Regions from separate parts of the Paenibacillus sp. P4_A9 genome, predicted to be linked through region 1. Evidence: riboswitches for the same ligand, from Rfam matches in the RefSeq annotation. Region 1 holds a riboswitch; each other region holds the start of a gene.

What was found. Region 1 has a riboswitch for cyclic di-GMP ahead of AC1DVJ_RS12755 (diguanylate cyclase domain-containing protein). Riboswitches for the same ligand answer to the same signal wherever they lie in the genome.
Region 2: another riboswitch for cyclic di-GMP. It lies ahead of AC1DVJ_RS02545 (OmpL47-type beta-barrel domain-containing protein); the one in region 1 lies ahead of AC1DVJ_RS12755 (diguanylate cyclase domain-containing protein).
Region 3: another riboswitch for cyclic di-GMP. It lies ahead of AC1DVJ_RS17370 (PilZ domain-containing protein); the one in region 1 lies ahead of AC1DVJ_RS12755 (diguanylate cyclase domain-containing protein).
Region 4: another riboswitch for cyclic di-GMP. It lies ahead of AC1DVJ_RS07945 (hypothetical protein); the one in region 1 lies ahead of AC1DVJ_RS12755 (diguanylate cyclase domain-containing protein).

The regions. Positions count from the first base shown of each region.
Region 1 covers NZ_JBFUHL010000014.1:84,326-87,661, forward strand. The annotation lists gene AC1DVJ_RS12745 (carbohydrate ABC transporter permease) at 1-597, opposite strand, end outside; gene AC1DVJ_RS12750 (carbohydrate ABC transporter permease) at 597-1,478, opposite strand; cyclic di-GMP riboswitch class I at 1,746-1,837, shown strand; gene AC1DVJ_RS12755 (diguanylate cyclase domain-containing protein) at 1,909-2,946, shown strand; gene AC1DVJ_RS12760 (FadR/GntR family transcriptional regulator) at 3,298-3,336, opposite strand, start outside.
Region 2 covers NZ_JBFUHL010000002.1:45,434-48,769, forward strand. The annotation lists gene AC1DVJ_RS02535 (DUF2752 domain-containing protein) at 651-1,076, opposite strand; gene AC1DVJ_RS02540 (DUF4234 domain-containing protein) at 1,039-1,377, opposite strand; cyclic di-GMP riboswitch class I at 1,725-1,811, shown strand; gene AC1DVJ_RS02545 (OmpL47-type beta-barrel domain-containing protein) at 1,905-3,336, shown strand, end outside.
Region 3 covers NZ_JBFUHL010000026.1:59,301-62,636, reverse strand. The annotation lists gene AC1DVJ_RS17390 (MFS transporter) at 1-365, opposite strand, end outside; tRNA gene AC1DVJ_RS17385 (tRNA-Arg) at 469-542, opposite strand; gene AC1DVJ_RS17380 (DUF1648 domain-containing protein) at 701-1,198, shown strand; gene tadA (tRNA adenosine(34) deaminase TadA) at 1,207-1,644, opposite strand; cyclic di-GMP riboswitch class I at 1,919-2,005, shown strand; gene AC1DVJ_RS17370 (PilZ domain-containing protein) at 2,125-2,859, shown strand; gene ychF (redox-regulated ATPase YchF) at 2,938-3,336, shown strand, end outside.
Region 4 covers NZ_JBFUHL010000006.1:157,957-161,292, forward strand. The annotation lists gene AC1DVJ_RS07940 (MDR family MFS transporter) at 1-927, shown strand, start outside; cyclic di-GMP riboswitch class I at 1,047-1,140, shown strand; gene AC1DVJ_RS07945 (hypothetical protein) at 1,259-1,564, shown strand; gene gloA2 (SMU1112c/YaeR family gloxylase I-like metalloprotein) at 1,684-2,079, shown strand; gene AC1DVJ_RS07955 (Ger(x)C family spore germination protein) at 2,284-3,336, opposite strand, start outside.

The sequences.
Region 1 (3,336 bases):
AATTCGGAAATACGATGCCCCATCCAGTAAAGCACTTTCGTCGAGCTGTTTGGATATTTTCTCAATAAACTGTAAGTAAATGAAAATTTGCATCAAATCGGTTCCCGCATAAATAATGAGCGGGGCAAAGAGTGTGTTATAGACGCCCAATGACTTAATGGTTTGAAAACGAGCCACTTCCGTCGTATAGGTAGGCACAACAGACGCTACGATAAATAACAGGAATATCGTTTTCTTGAAACGGAAATTGAACCGATTGAGAACGAAAGCTGTCATCGCCCCCAGGATGGCATTGATAACCACACTTGAGACGGTGATGCTGATGGAATTCAGAAATCCGACGAGCATATTCGTCATCTCGAAGACAACCTTGAAATTTTGGAATGACCAGCTGTTCGGAAGGGAGAATGGCGAACCTGAGGCCAGCTCCGGCGCTGATTTGAAGGCTGCGAAAACAACGACAAGCAGGGGTATGAAGATACTCAGCGTGATCCCGGATAACATGACGTAATACAAGATTTTGCCGAGGTTAGCGAAAAAAACGGCTTTTTCCAGCTTTTGCGATTTGGTTGCGATTTGTAGGTGGGACTTGCTCATTATTCTTTTTCTCCCTTCTCACGGATCAATAAGTTTTGAATGAACGTAAACACAATAATCATCACCATTAACATAATGGCCATCGCGGAAGCCAAGCCGTAGCTATTGAATTTGAACGCGGTATTGATGGTGAAAATCGTAAACGTACTGCTTGCATTTCCCGGTCCTCCTTGTGTAACGAGAAACGGAATATCGAATACCTGGAGTGCGCCGCGAATATTTAGGAACAAAATAATTTCAATGACGCGTCGAATCCCCGGCAGCACGATAAAGCGAATTTGCTGCATTTTGTTCGCCCCGTCAATGGTCGCAGCCTCGTAAAGATCGTTTGGAATCGACTGTACCCCTGCCAGAAATAAAATGATATGAAAGCCTGCAAACCGCCATAGCGAAATGGCGACAAGTGAATAATTAACAATGTTAACGTCACTGAGCCAGTTATGAATCCAGCCCTCCAAACCTACGGCAGTCAACAGCTCATTCACGGGACCGTTCACGGGGTTATACAAATAACTAAAAATATAAGCCACAGCTACACCATTAATAATGTAGGGCAGCAAAACAATTGAGCGAAAAAATTCGCTCGCCCGCATTTTCGCATTCAACATGACAGCAAGTAAAATCTCAAACGGAATAAGCGCGGCGTGGATAATAAAATAAAGCCAGTTATTCGAAAGCGATTGCCAGACTTGCGACATTTTGAACGCTTTCAAGTAATTATCCCATCCTACAAAATGTAAGTCTCTGCTGATCCCATTCCAATCGGTCATACTGTATTGAAACAGTTTCACTGTAGGATAAATCAAAAATAACAGTAGCAATCCTATCGGCAATGCCAGAAAAGAAAAAATAAGTACTCTCTTTTGCATGATGTTATTCATGTATCTCCCTCATTCCATCCTAATTTAAAGCTAATTCTAGAGAGATTGGACACGCTTTCACATGATAATTTTTGTGCTTTCGATTGATAATTTTTGTGTACATACAGCAAAAACCGACTTAGCCACTTTTCCACAGTGACTAAGTCGGTTTTTTTAGCTATATTCCAGAAAAATGCACCCTTTTCAAAATATTTTTGACGTTCGACAGTAGACAACATTTATTGCTATATACAGGTGAATTTCACCTACACTATAATAATAAAACAGCAATGAAAAGGGCAAATCATTGGAAACAATGAGACGCAAAGCCATGGCCTAACGCATTCCGAATGGGATGCTATGGTTGACAGGTTGCCGGATATGAAGGGGATGATCCTTTATTCGGGATGATCCTTTTTTTATTTCGTGAAAATCGTAGGAGGGCTCTCTTTTGCCAATTGCAAGTATCTCCGTTCTTATAGCCGTTTGCGGTGCACTGGTCGGTCTTCTAGTAGGTCTTCTTGTCGCATTCCGAACGAGAGCCATCCGTTCGAGGTTCCTTATTGGGGCTTCCATTTATGAATCAGCCATCGATTGTATTCTCATGTTTACATCTAAGGGCAAGATTATTGAATTTAATCCTGCAGCAGAAGCCATATTCGGATACAAGCGTGAAGAGGCGCTTAAACGTACTTTATTCAATTTCCTATTTCCGATCGATCAGGATGGACAAGCTGCTGCTAGTTTATATCAACTGCTGCATCAGAAGTCTGATTCCATCGTGGGCAAACGCATCGAAATTACGGCTTACCGGGCAGACCGCAGCACATTTCCGGCCGAAATTATCATAACGGATATGGTTTATGGGAGAAATAAGATGTATACAGCCAGCCTGCGTGACTTATCCGAAATCAGGAAATCCGAAGAACAAATGCATCAATTAGCGTACTTTGATCATTTAACAGGATTGCCTAATCGCAATCAATTTAATGAGCTTTTTGAGCGTGCTCTATCTCGTGCTCAACATAACAATGAGACCCTAGGCGTTATGTTTCTGGATGTTTATCGGTTCAAATGGATTAATGACTCCTTCGGTCATTTGATTGGGGATCACGCGCTTCAAAGATTTGCTGCTTTACTTGCTAATTGTTTACCCTTGCATGGATCCGTCTCCCGATTGAGCGGGGATGAATTTGTCATCTTACTTCCCCAAGGGGATCAACACTCGATGATGGAGCAAGCCCAGAACATCATCGCCTTGCTGGAGATTCCTTTTCATATGGAAATTGGCGACATTTATGTGTCTACGAATATTGGGATTTCCATGTATCCCTTCGATGGAGATACGCAGCAGCTTTTGCTTAATCATGCAGACCAAGCCATGTATGCAGCTAAAGAGCAGGGGCGAAACAATTACCAATTTTTCCAACCAGGTATGCAAATGAAATGTTCCCAGAGAATTGTTTTTGAACAATATTTGCAAGGTTAGCTGAACCCTGCCTTCGGAAAAGTCGATTAATCCGAGCACTGGACGCCATTGTAGTTCATGTCTACCGAAACGAAGTGCAACGGAAATCCTCGGAAATCGGACCACCAGGACCTCTGTGTACCGTTTAGCCCCAGAACTAGCCGAGCTTGGTAAAATTGCGCACCCACGGTACCCATCACGCCTTCTATCGAGTTAGTCGATTTTTTCGACTAATTCCATTCGCAGGGCCACTTCTCTACGCTTTCCTCTATGAACTAACGCGTCCACGGAGGAATTTAGCCGACTTATTAAGCCAAACAAGAAAAGGCCTTCCCCTCACCTCAATGAGATGTGGGAAGCCCCTCTGGGTATTCATATATATTTGATCAAAATACTCTCTACATGCTCCAA
Region 2 (3,336 bases), on a different contig from region 1:
TATAATCCTAGCCTTCGGACTCTCACAAGTCCAATAAAGTGCTATAGAAACAGGCGCAAGCGGTGTAAATGGATGGTTTGTTAAGCATATATTTGGATGGGCAATGGGAGTAATGCTATCGATATATGCGACTAGAATGTTTTTTGGTTTTTTTAAATTGGTCTATCGAGAGAGAGCACCTAAAGTTTGGGGGAAAATGGTCGAGATGTTACCCAAGAAAGCTCAGCCTATTTTCAAAAACTTTCTTGATTCATAGATTTAAACTGATCAAACTAAGGCATCCGACGAGGGTGCCTTTTTATTTGCCGTTAGGGACAACTCAGGGAACCTTACCAAATGCAATGCGAAATTCTATAACTGTATTACTTACCTTTTTCCAAGTGTGTTACAGAAATTTAGTCTTACAAATATTTAAATAAAAACAAGTTACAATAAAGAATCCACTCCAATGTTACGATGTTAGGAGTGGATTTGTCTGTTTGCTTGCTCCACAAGCTAAGCTTCGAATTCGTTTACAATTCTTCATGCTGTTCTTAAAAATTCGCGGTTACAATGATAAGGTGAACCGTATCACAAATAGTGGAAAAGAGAAGGGTCGAAATGGTAGTTTGTAGAGAAGTACTTTACTGATTAGCATAAAATGGGTCATATCAATCGTTTGTTGGAGCTAACCAATTAAATGCCGGGATATTCCTCAAAATTCCAAACGTAGCGGTCAAGATTAACATTACGGTCATCATTAGATTGCTTGTACGCCGCATCTGTTTCTTATTTGCCAGTGCGTAAGTAATATATAAAGGGAGAATGAACAACAACAAGGTATTATACCTATAAGCCTGAAGGAAATCTAATTGCAACAAGGAAAAAGCAGCCCTCGTTATTCCGCATCCGGGACAATAGAACCCTGTCAACTCGTGAAATACACAAGGAACTCCAATTTTCATTACCGGTAACCATACTTCTAGATACAATAACCCACCAACGAAAAGCGAGGAACCCCAAACAAGTTTGGTGTTCCTCTTTGGATTCACCTTAAACTTATGCAAGTTTATTGATATCCGATTGCACCAATGCATGGGTCACGATCCCCAATCCGACGATTGTAAGTATGAGGTAAAGGGTGGAATTATCGGATACGAGCGCACCGCGTTGACGTTGTGCTTCTGCAACTTGCTTACCGATCTGATAAGACCAGACGAAACTCCAAATACCACAAGTAACCAATGTCAGGAGGAAATGTTTTCCCCCTGTAAATGAGGAGTCTCCACTCAATTTACCAGCATCATTTGTCATAACAATGAACCAATAGATACCGTAGATACCGCATGTGATAAGTGATAGAACGATTGCTAAGCCAACACTTCTTTGTTGAATCATGATACACCCCTAATGTTTTAGTATTTCCAAGCATTAAATTCATGCCATGAAATCGAAATTGATATATAACATCAACATTAAATGGCAAAAACCGACAACAATAGTATTATATGAAAATATGAATACAAAAACCATAAGTATTTTCGCTTTAGTAATGATATGGTGAACCGAAATAGTTCACGCAGTAGGGGGCTCCCTTATGGCTTTATGGATAGCCGTTTTCTATTTTGATACGAATGATTTGTGCGAGAAAATATCCCGACATTTTGTGATAAATTTCACGAAAAAAATTCTTTGATTGACAACTAAGGACTATAATTCTATTGTTGATTTAGGTATATTTTACTAAGTGAAAAAGGCAAATCATAAGAAATTGTGAGACGCAAAGCCCAGGGCCTAAATCACCTCCGGTGACATGGTAGTCGGTTGCCACAAGAATATTGACTTTTATCTGAGTCCAATTCTTGTTGGACTCTTTTCGTTTTGGTAAAACAACCAAAAAATAATAGTTTAGGGAGTGAAATGTGATGAAGCATTGGTTGTTGCGATTACTGATTTTAAGTATTTTTACTTTGCAAGCAGTAATTTTATCGGATGGAAAGGCAACTGCTTCAGAGTCGAATTTTGGCCAAAAGCCAATCTTGTCAGGAGGTCTATATCATTCTTATGCGGTAAAAGAGGATGGGACGATCCGGGCATGGGGCTATAATAATGTGGGACAGTTGGGTGACGGAACGGTTACCAAGAGAAAGGTCATTGGACCGGTCAAGAACATAACAAATGCTGTGTCTATAGCCTCTGGCAACAACTATGGGGTGGCTCTATTAAGTGATGGAACTTTAATGAGTTGGGGAACGAATACTAGCGGTCAGCTAGGAGACAATTCGGTTACCACACGTAAATTACCTGTAAAGGTGTCTGGTCTGACTAATGTTACTGCCGTGGCAGCCGGTGCAACCCACAACTTGGCTCTCAAATCGGACGGCACTGTGTGGGCGTGGGGCTCTAACAATGTTGGACAATTGGGGGATGGGACTGTAACAGTTAGAAAGACGCCAATCCAAGTGAAGGACCTTTCCTCTGTTATAGCAATCTCAGCGGGGACAAATGCCTCGTATGCAGTTACGGCGGATGGTAGCGTATGGGCGTGGGGTGCGAACAATTACGGACAAATGGGTGATGGCACTACCGTAACAAAGAAAACGCCTGTTAAGGTTCCAAATTTAACGGATGTAAAAGCAATTTCAGCCAGCTATTATACAGTAGTTGCATTAAAAAATGATGGAACCGTATGGGCGTGGGGAAGCAATAAGTACGGCCAAATTGGCGATAACACAGTAGTTACTCGCAAAATCCCTGTTCAAGCGCAAATAACTAATGTTACATCCGTAGGGGTTGGCTATAATCATACCATTGCTTTGTTGAATGACGGTACTGTATGGGCATGGGGTGTAAATAATTACGGTCAACTTGGTGATGGGACTACAACAGCTAGAAAGTTACCGGTTAAAGTGAAAGATTTAGCAGGAATCACTCAAATTTCAGCTGGACGCAATCACAATCTGGCACTGAAAAGTGATGATTCGGTAGCATCCTGGGGCTATAATAACAACGGACAATTAGGTGATGGCAGTGCAACTACTAGGAAACTCTCTGTACTCGTCAGTGGGTTAACGATCAATCTTCCTGATGGACAAGTTGTAGAAGAGCCAGATTCAGGTACAGAAACCCCTCCTTTAGAAGATGAGGCATTATTGGCTGCACAAGATGCAGTGGTTATTTCGGAAGAGGCCGCAAGTGCAGATCTTACAGTTCAAAACAACTTGGAGCAAGCACAGTATGCATACGATGATGCATCACAGCTCGTTGCTGATCTCCCAGATAGTTCGGAAAAATCAGATTTGATGACGCGTCTGGACAGTGTTAAACAAATTCTAGATAGTGCACAAGAATTGATGA
Region 3 (3,336 bases), on a different contig from region 1:
AAAAGCACCGTAAAATCAACCCAAGTCGCTGCGGCTGCCCCTGCAAGTGCCCTAAGAATTAAGATCCAAGTAAAATCGTGCGTGAACCATAGGCCGAGTCCGGTAATGGCCGTGAAGAGTAGACCGAAGGTGATGAACAGTCTTCTTTTATGAAATCGATCCGACATAATGCCTACGGGTATGCGTAGCAGCATCTGTGAGATGCCATACATGCCGACAATCCAGCCAGCCAGCTGGTGGCTTCCCCCGAGGAACTCCACGTAAGGCGCCATGATCGGAACGCTAGTGTACATCGACATCCAGAAAAGCATAGTGACCACGCAGAAGAGCGGGATCCGATAGGATGAAATAGAGCGAGTTGTCATCGGAGTGCGGACTCCTTTCGAGTGTGAGTACATAACAAAGAAAGGGATTGCCAACCTGCGTTGAAATCCCTTTTTTAACGTATTTATGTCTAAAAGAACTGTACGCGCCCGATACGATTCGAACGTACGACCTACAGTTTAGGAAACTGTTGCTCTATCCTGCTGAGCTACGGGCGCATAGTATCGTCATTCTAACACGAGATGTTTTGGAGGTGCAACCATTTTAGCCCATTGCATGGAAGAGATTTCATTCGAGCAAGGAATGTAGATTGTGAATAAAGAATAGAATAAGCATTCATCATAATTCATTTAAACCCTATAAAAGAAGGTGCCACTTGGAGAATCGTCCCGTGATTCAACTTCCCAGATCCAAAGCTGAAGCAGTTCTTGATGTTATCTCTCTGTTAGTGATCGTAAGTATGATCGCTTATGTAGCTTACGAATGGCATGCCTTGCCAGAGCGAATTCCGTTGCATTTTAACGGTAAAGGGGATATCGATGGTTGGGGGAATAAGATGAGTTTGATTGCCTTACCACTCATAGGCGTTATCGTCTATTTTGGCTTGACTCTCCTAAGCAAGGTCCCTCATGTATATAATTATCCATCCCAAATTACGACCGAGAATGCCCGTGGACAATACCAGAATGCTCGTTTATTTATGAATAGTTTAAAAGCGTTGATTGTAATTCTGTTTGGCTTTATTGAATGGTCCGTTATCCAAAGTGCTAAAAAGGGCATCGCTGACCTTAACGTATGGATCCTGGGCTTCCTGCTGCTGATGCTGTTTGGCACAATTATTTTCTTCATCGTACGTTCGATCCAATTAAAGTAAGGAAGGCTTTAAGCCTTCCCCCGTAATTTGCGAAAAAACTGTGTCAACATCGTGGAACACTCCTCTTGCAAAACGCCACTAACTACATCGACCCGGTGATTGAACCGGTCCTCCTGCAGCAAGTTCATCAACGTCCCCGCACAGCCTGCCTTCGGATCTACCGTTCCGTAAATCACCTGAGGAATACGTGCTTGAACGATGGCACCTGCGCACATTGGACAAGGCTCCAACGTCACATAGAGCTGGCAGTCCAGAAGACGCCATGCCTGCAAATGCTCACTTGCCTGCTTAATCGCAATCATCTCCGCATGCGCGAGAGGATCTAAGGTTGTTTCGCGTAAATTATAACCGCGGCCAATGATTTGACCTTGATGGACGACGACAGCGCCGATCGGCACCTCACGGATCGCTTCGGCCTTCAATGCCTCGCCGATCGCTTCTCTCATCCAGGGAATATGTTCATCCACAGGGGGACACCTCGCAATAATAGTCTATCCACATGTGTATAAATATCCGAACAAATATTCGTTGTTAACAAGCTGTGGATAACAATGTGGATAACTTGTAAACCTGTGGATATTCATTCCACTACACATTCATACAATAAAAACAGGGCTCATGCAAGGTTTTAGTTGAAAGAAATATCTAAGCTACGTATAATGGTGATAACAGTGGGTCTTTTAGACCATAACGATGAACGTACATAAATTTCAAAGCAGGGTTCGACAATGGCAAACTTGCTGAAAGGCAAGGACGCAAAGCTGAGGGTCTACGGTTCTTAGGAACTATGACAGCCTGGTTACCGAAAATCGATGCTTTATTTGATTGAGGTGATAGGCTGTCCCTTTGTATGGGGCAGTCTATTTTGTGCGGAAAAGCTCTTGGGAATCCATCAGTAATCACTAAAGGGAGAGGTGCTGGTGAGCATGGCCATGAAGCAGGATGCTTTAAAGCGGTATGGGAGTAAAGAAGGATATGATGCGGATGTATTGATCAATTGCCGGGCTGTCGTAGGGAAGGATGATTTCGTATCTACGGGTATTCTGACCTATGCTCAAGGGGACATTATGGAAATTGAACTACCGGAATATGATGTGTTCCAACTTGGTGATAAGGTGAAGATTACGATGTATACCAAATCAGGGCTATTCGTCGTGCATACGACCGTTGTTGCCAGAGAACCAGGTTCGCTCATTGTCATAAATCCACCTGAGAATCGCAGAAGATTCGCGGAGAAGCGGGAATTCCCAAGGGTCAATGTGAGAAGATTCGGTCAGATCCTTGAATTTCAGAATGCCAATCAAAAGGAGCCCCAACAGTTAGAAATCCCTATAGATATTTCAATCAAAAATATTTCGATGAATGGTGTTGGTTTTACGATAGACGACAATGCCATGATTGATAAGATTCTACATAAAAAATGCACACTTTTCGTGCAATTAGAGTTGGGCTTCGATATGCCTTGTCAGTTGGAAATTATAAGGAAAGAAAAGCTAGAGGACAGCTATTATTATGGTGCTAGTTTTGAAAGCGTTCCCGCTGAACAAAGCAATGCGCTGCGCGGTTTTATTTTGCGGAATCAGATCAAAACGTACTTCGTGCAAAAGCGGGATGACGAGTTCAAAATAGCAATGGAAAAAAAGTCTGCGGCGAATCGATAGCTTGCAGGCTTTTTTTTGCCCTCCAAGTACTATATAATAAGAAGGATGATTTTCGAAAATTAAGGAGTTGTAACGACAATGGCTTTGAAAGCAGGTATCGTCGGTCTACCGAACGTAGGAAAATCGACATTGTTTAATGCAATTACACAGGCGGGGGCAGAATCTGCGAATTATCCGTTCTGTACGATCGATCCGAATGTTGGGGTAGTAGAAGTACCAGACGAGAGATTGCAGAAGCTGGTGGAAATCGTTGTGCCTAAGAGTATCGTGCCGACGGCCTTCGAATTCGTTGACATTGCGGGTTTAGTTAAGGGTGCGAGCAAAGGCGAAGGCCTTGGAAATAAATTTCTAGCACACATCCGTGAAGTTGATGCGATTGTGCATGTTGTGCGTTGTTTTGAGGATGATAATATTACTCACGTTTCTGGGAAAGTCGATCCGATTGGTGACATCGAGACGATTAATCTTGAATTGATT
Region 4 (3,336 bases), on a different contig from region 1:
AAATTGCCGGTCTTATTTATGCTGCTCAATATGCTGAATGGACTTTGCCGCTCTTTCTATGAGCCTGTGTCGCAAGCCTTAATGGCGGATTTAACAGAACCGTCCAAACGGTTACAGGTATTCTCGCTCCGGTACATGGCGATTAACGTCGGTGTGGCTGTAGGCCCTTTGTTAGGTGCATTCTTTGCGACATTGAACGGAGCCTTGCCATTTCTACTTACGGGTATCATCTATTTAATCTATGGCGTGACGCTTTACGCACTTCTCATTAAGTTCGGTATTAAGAAAATCGAGGGTGAGAAGAAATCTCTCGTAACTTTCCGTTCGGCATTAGGTGTCATTCGTAAGGATATGACCTTCCGGTTGTACATTATTGGGGGTATTATCGGAGCAATCGGATATTCGCAGGTTATGGTCACATTATCACAGTACCTTCAAAGGGATTTTGCTAATGGGGTCAAAATGTTTGCGATCCTCATGAGCGCAAATGCGATTGTCGTCATTGCCATGCAGATTCCGCTGGGGAAATGGGCTGAAAAGTATTCACCTTTAACGGCCATCGTTGTTGGAAACTTGATGTTCGCACTAGGCGATATCGGATTTGCCTTCTCGCACTCGCTCACATGGCTCATCATTTCGATGGGAATTTTCACTTTTGGTGAAATTCTGAATTATCCTGCCGCGAACATGTTGATTGATAAGCTTGCCCCGGAACAGATGCGTGGAACCTACTACGGTGCTCAAACACTAACGAACATCGGACATTTTATGGGTCCATGGATTGGCGGCTTTTTATTGGTATCTTATGGTGGTAGTACGCTTTTTCTCGTGATTGCTATTTTATCCTTGGTGGGATCGATTTTCTATTGGAAAGGCACAAAACGTCAAAAAACGGTAAAAATATCGTCGAAAATGCAAACATTTTGATGAATTTCGTAAAAATAGTTCCTATGAACTATTCGAATTCAAATCGCCATCCCTTATCCTTGAGAGTATAGGATGTATCGTTTTTATTTTCAGCTTCATCTAAAAAATTCTGCAAGTCATCTCGATAAAGGCAAAACTGGCGAAAGCCAGTGACGCAAAGCTACAGGGGCCTTACTTCTCCTGCGAAGGATAAGCAGCCAGCCAGCCGCCAAACGATTGGGAATTCACTTCAGAACCCCTCTAGTCGGTTCAATACAGTGGGGGTTTTTCTCTGTCATAGCGAAACAAATGAAACGAATTCAACAAATTGAACAAAGGAGGCCCAAGCGGCATGAAATCGGAAGAGAAATTGCAAGAGGAACAGAAAGCAACATCGTTATGCGGTAACCATGTTGCACGTTTGGTACCATCCACGGATGGACCGAAGCTCATGATAAACCGAGAAGAATATGCATTAAACGAAGCCTGTTGGGATGTCGAATTGTTTCACGGAAGAAACAATAGTATTCTCATTTTTTACTGGAAGGGTGAAGTAAAGCTTTCCGTGAAAATGCCACCGATGGCTCAGATCGAAGGCTTTTTAACAAGACTTTTTCAATGTTTATCATCCAAATTAAGAGCGGTTCAGCCTATCTAGGTGAATCGCTCTTTTTTTGTTGTTCGGGATTTTCTTTCACATGTGATAAAATAAGAGAACAAGCCGCAGGATGGGAACAGCCCAGCATTGCGGTTTTTCTTTGTAGGGAGGTAGTATAAATGGAGCTAAAGCAGATTCATCACGTTGCGATTATTTGTTCTAATTATGAGCGCTCTAAGCATTTTTATGTTGATTTACTTGGACTCACGGTCATTCAGGAAACCTATCGCACCGAAAGAGACTCGTATAAATTGGATTTGCGCATTGGGCAAACGGAGCAAGAAATCGAATTGTTCTCATTTCCGAATCCCCCTTTACGAGTCAATCAGCCTGAAGCGCGGGGCTTACGCCATTTGGCCTTTGTAGTTGCAAACATGGAGCAAAGTGTACAAGAACTTGAAAGTAAGGGAATTGCAGTTGAGCCGGTGAGGATTGATCCAATCACGGGCAATCTCTACACCTTTTTCGCCGATCCTGATGGGTTGCCATTAGAGTTGGTGAAGTATGTGGAATAATGGACGTAACCCGAAGACCGAAGAGGAACCTAAGTTAGCGATGGCCAAAGGGTGCCTCTGGAGCGTACTTCTGTCTATCCCCTTATGGGCGCTGTTGATTTATGTCATTTGGAAACAATAAATCCCTCAAAGCGCACGGTCTGACTGCGAATGAACGGCAGAGAGATGAGTGGTACTTGTGAGGGATTTTGTTTGCCTAGGTTGTTATTCCAATACGCCTGTGTTAAGAATTCGAATCTTAACTTCTGGCGTAATTGTGATCTTCGGATACTGCTCCCGCCACCACTCCTTGCCTTTAAACAGCTTCGGATGATAGGCTGCAACCTCATGCCCAAGCTCCAAGTTATCGCAATTGGCCTTCTGCAAGGTTGCAACCACGTTAGATGCCTTCGTGGTTAGATCATCTGTAATTCTCTTCTCCAGTTCCGTAATCATGTCGTTCGTGTGTTTCTTTACTTCAGGTCCATCACTGATTAATTTAAGATCTAGTTTTAACGAGATTTTAATTTCGCTAAGATCGTCGTTATTATAGAAAATTTGGAAATCCCGATTGGCCTTCTTTACGAGGACCGTATAATTCTTTCCGTCAATGTTACCTATGATCGGCTGGCGTTTGCCTTTTGCGCCATCCAAAAGAATGGCTAGCTGGGTATCCTCATTATTCAGATTGACGCCAGTATACTTCCCGTCTCTAAACAAGGAGGTACCTGCAAGACGAACCCGGTTCTCATAAGGCTCGAACCGGTTGAGAATGAAGTCGTGAGGTAAATCATTTCCCCCGAATAAATAGGGGAATAATGGAGTTAAAGGGGCTTTACCTCTCTTACTCTCATCATCCAATATGCCTACTAGAAATTCCGATGTGGTCTTACCATCTAATTTTTTCTTAGCCAGCAGTTTAGAAAGATCGCCGTCATACACCGCCAGGTGGCCGTATAACGGGTTAGCTATAAATTGTCCAATAATATTCAGATGGTTCAGCGGCTGATCTTTGGCGAATTTGGCGCTTATTAGAAACAATCTGGTCTCCAGTACAGAAAGGGTGCCAGGCATTTCCTTGTTTGTGTTAAACACTGTGTCATAGATGTTTTCACCTTTTGACTCAAGGTATAAGTTATTCGCGGTGCCTCCTCCTTGATAAACATTCTGAAGCGAGGAAATAACATAACTAACCTTGAGCTCCTTGCCGTCACCAACGTAATCGAGCCCGATAACGTCGGCAAATAGCAGCTTCTTCAACTGAATTTGATCCCAGCA